4 regions of the Streptomyces sp. NPDC017993 genome follow, and region 2 is predicted to be linked to each of the others. Evidence: riboswitches for the same ligand, from Rfam matches in the RefSeq annotation. Region 2 holds a riboswitch; each other region holds the start of a gene.
The links. A riboswitch is a leader RNA that binds a small molecule or an ion and turns the genes downstream of it on or off. The one in region 2 is predicted to bind cobalamin.
Positions count from the first base shown of each region.

Region 1 (2,192 bases), on a different contig from region 2:
GATTGCCGCGGCGCAGGGCGGCGAGGACGATGTCGCCCTCGGGGTTGCGGGAGCGGTCGAGGAACATCTCACCGGGCGGCGGGCCCCAGTGCTCCTCCACCGACTCGCGCAGTTCCTGCGGCAGCGTGGCGTACCAGCGCTTGTAGTCGGCGGCGGGGATGCGGACGGGGTTGCGGGCGAGCTGCTCCTCGGTGAGCCACTCCTGGTCGTGGCCGCCGGCCTCGATCAGGGCGTAGATCAGCTCGTCTCCGTCGCCGGAGACCAGGCCGGGGACCTCTTCGCCGCCGAAGTCGTAGCCGTCCGCCTGCAGTCGGCGCAGCAGGGCGACGGCGCTGGCCGGGGTGTCCAGGCCGACGGCGTTGCCGATGCGGGAGTGCTTGGTGGGGTACGCGGACAGCACCAGCGCGAGGCGCTTGTCGGCGGCGGGGATGTGGCGCAGGCGGGCGTGGCGCACGGCGATGCCGGCGACCCGGGCGGCCCGCTCGAGGTCGGCGACGTAGACGGGCAGCCCGTCCTCGTCGACCTCCTTGAAGGAGAACGGGACGGTGATCAGCCGGCCGTCGAACTCGGGGACGGCGATCTGGGAGGCGGCGTCCAGCGGGGACAGCCCCTCGTCGTTCTCCTCCCAGGCGGCCCGCGACCCGGTCAGGCACAGGGCCTGGAGGATCGGTACGTCCAGGGCGGCGAGCGCGCCGGCGTCCCAGGACTCGTCGTCGCCACCGGCCGATGCCTCGGCGGGCTTGGTGCCACCGGCGGCCAGGACGGTGGTGACGATCGCGTCGACCGGCCGCAGGGCGTCGATCAGTTCCGGCTCGGGCGCGCGCAGCGAGGCGACGAACAGCGGCAGCGGGCGGCCGCCTGCCTGCTCGATCTGACCGCAGAGCGCGTCGACGAAGCCGGTGTTGCCGCTCATGTGGTGGGCGCGGTAGTAGAGCACCGCCACCAGCGGTCCTTCGATGTCCGTACGGGCGTCCGGCCGCTCCAGCTGTCCCCAGCTGGGGGCGGGCTCCGGCGGCTCGAAGCCGTGGCCGGTCAGCAGCACCGTGTCGGACAGGAAACGGGCGAGCTGGTCGAGGTTGGCGGGGCCGCCGTGCGCGAGGTAGGCGTGCGACTCGGCCGCGATACCGACCGGGACCGTGGACGCCTCCATCAGCTGGGCGTCGGGGGCCTGTTCACCGGTGAGGACGACGACCGGGCGCTCCTGCGCGAGCAGCAGGTCCAGGCCCTCCTGCCAGGCGCGGATGCCGCCGAGCAGACGGACGACGACCAGGTCGGTGCCCTCCAGCAGCGCGGGCAGCTCGTCGAGGTCGAGGCGGGCGGGGTTGGCGAGGCGGTACGGCACGGGGCCGGCGGCGGCGCGGGCGCTCAGCAGGTCGGTGTCGGACGTCGACAGCAGCAGGATCACAGGGATACACCTCGCGAGATCTCACGGGTCACGCCCTGCGGCCCGGTGGTTGCGCGGAGGCGCGGGGGCCGCCCCCCGGAAGATTGCAGCATGCGGCGTCAGGCCTTCCTCGGGGTCCGCGCCCCGGGCGGTAGGAGGACGGCGGGAGTTCCTGGCTCACCCGTGGACCGGGTTCACAGTGGCGGGACCGCGCCGGATTCTCACCGGGCTTCCTCCCTTGGCGCCGTCGCTGGCGTCCGGCGGATCAGCAGACCCACCGACCTGCATAGTAAGGGCTGCGTGGCGGGCGGGGGAGAGCGCCTCCGGGCCCGCCCGCGCGGGCCCCGCCCCCGGTCCGCCTCCCCCGGTCCGCCCTTGCCCGACGTCGGTATGCTCGCCGCCATGCCGCCCTCCCCCTCGCTCCGGCCCGCTGCGGCCGCACCGCCCCTCCGGGAACGCGGTGACGCCTGCCCGGGAACGCTGCGGCTGCACTCCGCCGACGACGGCAGCCTGGCGCGAGTCCGCCTGCCCGCAGGCGACTTGACCGCCCGCCAGGCATCCGCGCTGGCCGACGCCGCGGAGCGCCTCGGCGACGGCCACCTCTCCCTCACCTCCCGCGGCAACGTGGAACTGCGCGGCCTCGCGGACGACTGCGGCCAGGAGCTGGCGGAGCTGCTGCGCGACGCGGGCCTGCTGCCCTCGGAACGCCATGAGCGCGTCCGCAACATCCTGGCCTCGCCGCTCGCGGGTCTGGACCGGCGCACCCCGGCTGACGTGCGGTTGTGGGCCCGCCGGCTGGACGCCCTGC
Region 1 is NZ_JBIRGO010000002.1:393,074-395,265, reverse strand. It holds gene cobN (cobaltochelatase subunit CobN) at 1-1,405, opposite strand, end outside; cobalamin riboswitch at 1,530-1,662, opposite strand; gene cobG (precorrin-3B synthase) at 1,787-2,192, shown strand, end outside.
Region 1: another riboswitch for cobalamin. It lies ahead of cobN (cobaltochelatase subunit CobN); the one in region 2 lies ahead of metE (5-methyltetrahydropteroyltriglutamate--homocysteine S-methyltransferase).

Region 2 (2,192 bases):
CCGGGCGAAGGCCAGCCAGCGGGCGATCTGCGGGTCGATGTCGCGTTCGGCGGTGGCGTCCAGCGGGACGTGCAGCAGCGAGCAGGAGGCCGAGACGTCGACGTGGTCGGCGAGACCGAGGAGCGTGCCCAGCGTGGACAGCGACTTCTCGTAGTCGTTGATCCAGATATTGCGGCCGTTGACGACGCCCGCGACCAGGCGCTTGCCCGACAGCCCGCCCGCCGCTGCGAGGTCTTGCAGGTTGGCGGCGCCCGACTCGGTGAAGTCGATGGCCACACCCTCGACCGGGGCCTTGGCCAGGACGTTCAGCGCGTCGCCGAGCCGACCGAAGTACGAGGCGGCCAGGAGCTTCGGGCGGTCGGTGGCTTCGCCGAGTTCACGGTAGGCACGGGCGGCGGCGTTCAGTTCGGCCGGCGTGCGGTCCTGGACCAGGGCGGGTTCGTCGAGCTGCACCCACTCCGCGCCCGCTGCCCGCAGGTCGGCGAGGACCTCGGCGTACACCGGAAGGAGCCGGTCGAGCAGGGTCAGCGGCTCGAAGTCCGCGGCCACCCCCGGAGCGGGCTTGGCCAGCAGGAGGTAGGTGACCGGCCCGACGAGGACCGGGCGGGCGGAGTGCCCGAGCGCGAGTGCTTCCTTCAGCTCGGCGACCTGTTTGGTGGAGTCGGCGGTGAAGACCGTGTCCGGGCCGAGCTCGGGGACCAGGTAGTGGTAGTTGGTGTCGAACCACTTGGTCATTTCCAGCGGGGCGACATCCTGGTTGCCCCGCGCCATCGCGAAGTAGCCGTCGAGCGCGTCGGCGTCGACCGCCGCGCGGTGCCGCTCGGGGACAGCGCCGACCATGACACTGGTGTCCAGGACATGGTCGTAGTACGAGAAATCGCCGGACGGCACTTCGTGGATGCCGGCGTCGGCCAGTTGCTGCCAGTTCGCACGGCGCAGTTCTGCCGCGGTCTGCCGGAGGGCGTCGGCGTCGACGCGGCCCTTCCAGTAGCCCTCGATGGCCTTCTTCAGTTCCCGGTGCTGTCCCTGGCGGGGGTAGCCGTACACGGTGGCCCGTGCTGCCGCGGCTGCGGACTTCGCTGTCACGGAACTCTCCTTCGCGAAGATGTCTCGTTGGTGTCCCGGAGACGGAACGAGAGCGCGAAGGGAACGACAGACCGGGCGGACCACGCGGTGATGTCGTCGCGTATGCCGCTCGATATGTACGCCGACCCGCCCACGAGGTCACCGGGATGGCCGCACGCGATCGGTCGCGTGCGGGCAACGGGCAGGTCTTCGGACTCGTGGGCCCGTCTCGTACGCGTACGAGACACCTACTGGCCGTCGCTTCCCAGACCCGGCCGGGCCCAGTGCGTATGACGGCGTTCGTTCCCACTCACCGCTGCGGGGCAGTCCCGGATTCCCACCGGGTTCCCTCTTGCGACGCTCCCGCCTGGCGGACGGGGCGAACCAGCTGCACTCGTCACCCTAGAGGGACAACCAGCGGGCGCACACCCCGGACCGAATCGCGGACGGTGACAAGAGACACGGGCCGTGCACGCATAACAGTGCGCGAGGGTGCGGGACAGCCTCGTCAGGCGTCCCGCACCCCCGCAGCACAGCAGTCGCGGCCCCTCAGCCCCGACCAGACCCGGGTCCCTCAACCCCGGTCGTATGTGTGGAACCCGCGGCCCGTCTTGCGGCCGAGCAGCCCCGCCTCGACCATCCGCAGCAGCAGGGGAGGCGGCGCGTACAGGGGTTCCTTGAACTCTTCGTACAGCGATGCGGCGATGGAGGAGACCGTGTCGAGGCCGATCAGGTCGGCCAGCTTGAGCGGTCCCATCGGGTGCGCGCAGCCCAGCTCCATCCCGGCGTCCACGTCCGCCGCGGAGGCGAAGCCGGATTCGGACATCCGGATCGCCGACAGCAGGTAGGGGATGAGCAGGGCGTTGACGACGAACCCGGCGCGGTCCTGGGAGCGGACCACGGTCTTGCCCAGTGCCGTGGCGACGAACTCCTCGGCCGTCGCGGCGACGGCCGGTGAGGTGTGCAGGGACGTGACGACCTCCACGAGGGGCAGCACGGGCACCGGGTTGAAGAAGTGCAGACCGAGGACGTGGTCGGCGCGCCGGGTGGCCATGCCCAGCCGCATGACGGGGATGGCGGAGGTGTTGGTGGCCAGGATCGCCTGTGGATCTTCGATGATCTTGTCG
Region 2 is NZ_JBIRGO010000019.1:13,704-15,895, forward strand. It holds gene metE (5-methyltetrahydropteroyltriglutamate--homocysteine S-methyltransferase) at 1-1,086, opposite strand, end outside; cobalamin riboswitch at 1,249-1,469, opposite strand; gene ACH4FH_RS29500 (3-hydroxybutyryl-CoA dehydrogenase) at 1,640-2,192, opposite strand, start outside.

Region 3 (2,192 bases), on a different contig from region 2:
CGCTGCGCGACGACCTGAAGCCTGCCGGCCCCCGCGATCGCCAATTGCTTCTGCGCGTGGCCGAGCGCGATGACGTGCAGCCGGCCACCGGGCTGATAGCGGTTGAGTTCACGGGCGAGCGCGTAGGCCTTGTACACCGAAGCGGCGTTCGTGAACGGAGCGCCGGTGAAGTGGACGAAGTCGCAGCGCAGCCCGCGGCGCATCGCGCGGTAGGCCGCTACCGGAGAGTCGTACCCGCCGGAGAGCAGCACCAGGGCGCGTCCGCTGGAGCCGACGGGCAGCCCGCCCGGTCCCTGGTGACGGGTCCAGGAGACGTAGCTTTCCTTGCGGTCGATCTCGACCGAGAGCCGTACATCGGGATGGGAGAGGTTCACCGGCAGGTCCCCGAGGCCCTCGCGGATGCGGGCTCCCAGGAAGCGCTCGAACTGCGACGAGGTCATTTCGAAGCTCTTGTCCCGGCGCTTGACCCGGACGGCGAAACTGATTCCGGGCCGCTCGCCACGAAGGGCGGCGAGCCCGTCCAGAGCCGCCTTCTCGATGTCCTGCACGGTGCTCGGGACGCGCAGGGCGGGTTCGACCGAGTTGAACCCGATCACCCGGCGGGCGCGTTCCACGAGGACGTCCTGTGGGACCTCGCCGCCGATCACGGTGACGTTCTGGCCGGGCTTGATCCAGGTGGAGCCGCCGATGCCCCGCAGGGCGCCGCGGAGATTGTCGTGCAACCGCTCGATGAACAGGTGCCGGTTGCGGCCCTTGAGGAAGACCTCGCCATGCTTGAGCAGGACACAGGGCCCGCTCGGTTGAGGCGTTCTGGGGGAGGGGATGCTCGGTTCGCCGGGCACGAAACTCTCCTTCGCGAGTCGTCGTGAGGACCGGCACCGGGCCGTGAACGGGAGGCGGGTCCGGCCCGCGCACCACGTGCAAGGTCGGGTGAACCGCATCCTTCGCTCAGCGGCCCCGCTACCGGGTCGCCGTGGATGCGTGCGCGGTGATCGCACCCCGCACGAGCAGTGGCAGGTCTTCGGACTCGTGGGCACATCCCGCAGGACGGGACACCTACTGGCCGTCGCTTCCCAGGTCGGACGCGTACCCAGTGCTCGATGACGGCGGTCGTTCCCACTCACCGCTGCGAGGCAGTCCCGGACTCCCACCGGGTTCCCTCTTACGACACCCCGTCTGGCGGGCGGGGGTGAACCAGCTGCGGGTCCAGGGTAGACAAGGCAGCGCACGGCACATGCACCAGCCGGGGGTGACGGAAGCCACCGCCCGTCGCGGGCCCCAGCGGCTTGGGCGCGGTGGGTGGCCGGCCGGTATCCCCTGGCTGCCCGGCCTGCGGTCGCCCGGCGCACCGGTCCGCGGGTCTGTGGCGGTGCGCGTCAGCCGGCGCAGGCCGGCGACTCCGCGAGCCACGGATACGCCCAGGGGACGGACCGCATGGTCCGTCCCCTGGGCTCTTCACGCGTATGTGCGCAGGTCAGGGCGCCGCGTCCAAGTCGACCTCCAGGTCGTCCGTCTCCGTCCAGAAGCCCTCGTCCGCGTCCTGAAGCCGGGACGCGGCGTGCTTCATGTGACGGCGTACGGCAGTGCTGGCGGCCTGCGCGTCGCCGGACTCGATGGCCGCCAGGATCGCGTGGTGCTCCACCCGGACCGCCTCGATGAAGTCGTTCCGCCGCGCCTCGTTGGCCCGGGTGACGCGGATGCCGCTGCGCAGCACCTCACCGAGGTACCGCACGGTCGAGACCATCACCGTGTTCCCGGTCGACTCGGCGATCGACTGGTGGAACGCCAGGTCCTCGTCCACACCGTCACCGCCGGCCGCGACCGCCTTGTCGATCGCGGCCAGGGACTCCCGCATCCGCGCGATGTCGTCCGCCGTGGCACGGGTGGCCGCGAGCGAGGCGGCCTCGCCCTCCATGGCGCGCCGGACCTCCACGATCTGCAGCACCTTGGACTTGGTGCCGGAGGCATCGGCTTCCAGGTCGAGCGGACGAGTGCGCCGGGGCATGACGAACACGCCCCGGCCCTGACGCGGTTCGACCAGGCCCGCGTTGCGCAGCCGCGACACGGCCTCGCGGATCACGGTGCGGCTGACGCCGAGCTGCTTGACCAACTCGACCTCGGTCGGCAGCTTGTCGCCCTCGGCCAGACGTCCGGACTCGATCTCCTCCGAGAGGATCGCGGCGACCCGGTCC
Region 3 is NZ_JBIRGO010000021.1:88,257-90,448, reverse strand. It holds gene thiI (tRNA uracil 4-sulfurtransferase ThiI) at 1-842, opposite strand, end outside; cobalamin riboswitch at 995-1,214, opposite strand; gene ACH4FH_RS31115 (FadR/GntR family transcriptional regulator) at 1,475-2,192, opposite strand, start outside.
Region 3: another riboswitch for cobalamin. It lies ahead of thiI (tRNA uracil 4-sulfurtransferase ThiI); the one in region 2 lies ahead of metE (5-methyltetrahydropteroyltriglutamate--homocysteine S-methyltransferase).

Region 4 (2,192 bases), on a different contig from region 2:
GCACCAGGGCGGCGCCGGGCCAGGGCGGCAGCGAGATCGCCAGCACGGTGAGTCCGAGACCGAGCACGGCCTTGTCCACGGGATGGCGGCGGCGCCAGCGACTGCTGTGCGCCGCCGCGTCGATCGGCAGCACGGGGCGGTCAGTCCCCCTGGGCTGCGGATACCCCGGCACCGCTCTCGGCGCCTTCGGCGTTCTGCCGCGACTGTGCGCGCAGCTCGCCCTGGCGGCGTCCGCGCCGCAGGCCGAAGTAGAAGGCGAGGACGCCCGCGCCGATGGCGGCCTGGAGGGCGAACAGCGCCGACTCGATCTCGCCGGACGGCGGCTCGTACAGCGGAGAGAACCAGGGCTTGTAGTCGGGGTCGAGCTCGGTGATCGCCGTCTCGGCCTGCGCGTCGGCGCCCGTGAACGGCTCCTTCTTGTGGTCACCGAGGCCGAGGACCAGCGGCAGGACGGCCAGTGCGGCCACGACCACCAGCAGCAGGGTGTTGATCTTCGCGTTCCTGCTCATCAGGTCACCGCCTCGGTCTCGGTCTCGCTCTTCTCGGCCCGGGCCTGCTTGCCGGCGAGGAACACGCCGAGCCGGGTCAGCTCACCCTTGCTGGACTGCACGAGCAGCCGCATCACGAGCACCGTGAGGAGCCCCTCGCTCACCGCGAGCGGGATCTGGGTGACCGCGAAGATGGTGCCGAACTTGCCGAGCGCGCCCAGGAATCCGCTGCTCGGGTCCGGGAAGGCGAGCGCCAGCTGCACGCTGGTGACGCAGTAGGTGGACAGGTCGGCGACGAAAGCGCCGAAGAACACCGCCACCATCAAAGGCACGGCGAAGCGGCGCAGCAGCTTGTAGACCGCGTACCCGGCCCAGGGCCCGACGATCGCCATCGAGAAGACGTTGGCGCCGAGCGTGGTCAGGCCGCCGTGGGCGAGCAGAAGGGCCTGGAACAGCAGGGTGATGGTGCCGAGCACCGCCATGATCGGCGGGCGGAACAGGATGGCGCCCAGCCCCGTACCGGTGGGGTGGGAGCAGCTCCCCGTCACCGAGGGCAGTTTCAGCGCGGACAGAACAAAGGTGAAGGCCCCGGACGCACCGAGGAGCAGAGTGCTCTCGGGATGCTCCTTGACCTCACGGGTCAGTGACCGGACTCCGTGGACGACGAATGGCGCCGACGCGACGCCCCAGGCGACCGCGTGCGCCGGAGGCAGAAATCCCTCGGCTATGTGCATGGCTCAGCAGACCCTCTCCAGCACCTCGTGGATGGTTGAAGTGCCTTGGCCGGTCTCCTGGCTGACGGGTACCACCGCCCGGACTCCGCCTTCCCGGATCACAAGGACCCAGTGGCTGCCCGCGAGGGCCGGAGTCGGACTTCCCGATTCACAGTGGCGAGGGCCGCACCGGCATCACACCGAATTTCCCGTTCACCAAGGCGTGGTGACAGTAGTGCCAGGTCGGGTGCGGTGACAAGTGGAGCCGGGCGAGGCTCACCCCCTGCATTCGCAGCGGCGGCAGGGGAGCCCGGCTTCTGCGGAAACGGGCTGCCCTGGGATCGGCCTGGCATTCTCGGTGGGGGTCGCTGCCCCCCGTCCGATGACCAAGCTCGATCCGATGTCCACGCCCTCTGTGCGCTCTCCTCGCCCTTCAGCTCGGCAGCGTACGGATCAGCGCATCACGCAGGCGGGTGCGCTCGGTGGACATGAAGCGGTGCAGGTTCCGTGAGGCGAAGGCGATCCGCTGAGCACTCCGGCGGCGCTCCGCGTCGTAGGTGCGCAGGGCGGATGGCAGGGCGGCCGTTCCGTGTGCGGCGACGGCCCGGGTAAGGGCCTCGGCGTCGAGAATCGCGGTGCACGCCCCCTGGCCCAGGTTGGGGGTCATGGCGTGCGCGGCGTCTCCGACCAAGGCGACCTTTCCGTGGTCGACGAAGGCGGGAAGGGCGGGGAACAGATGTCGCATCTCGTAGCGGATCCAGGTGGCCGGGTCGGTCTCGGCGAGTATCCGGGGGATGGGGTCGTGCCAGCCCTCGAACATTCGGCGCAGTTCTTGGGAGGTGGTGGCCTCGGGGACGGTGGCGTACCAGTTGGTGCGGCCGGGCTCGATGGGCGTCATTCCGAAGAACCGGCCAGGGCCCCAGGTTTCGCCGTACATGCCGCTGTCGAAGTCGGCTACACCGATCCAGGCAACGGCCCCGAGACGCCGCGG
Region 4 is NZ_JBIRGO010000006.1:114,104-116,295, reverse strand. It holds gene cbiQ (cobalt ECF transporter T component CbiQ) at 1-133, opposite strand, end outside; gene ACH4FH_RS12435 (energy-coupling factor ABC transporter substrate-binding protein) at 141-509, opposite strand; gene ACH4FH_RS12430 (energy-coupling factor ABC transporter permease) at 509-1,222, opposite strand; cobalamin riboswitch at 1,252-1,459, opposite strand; gene ACH4FH_RS12425 (FAD-dependent oxidoreductase) at 1,635-2,192, opposite strand, start outside.
Region 4: another riboswitch for cobalamin. It lies ahead of ACH4FH_RS12430 (energy-coupling factor ABC transporter permease); the one in region 2 lies ahead of metE (5-methyltetrahydropteroyltriglutamate--homocysteine S-methyltransferase).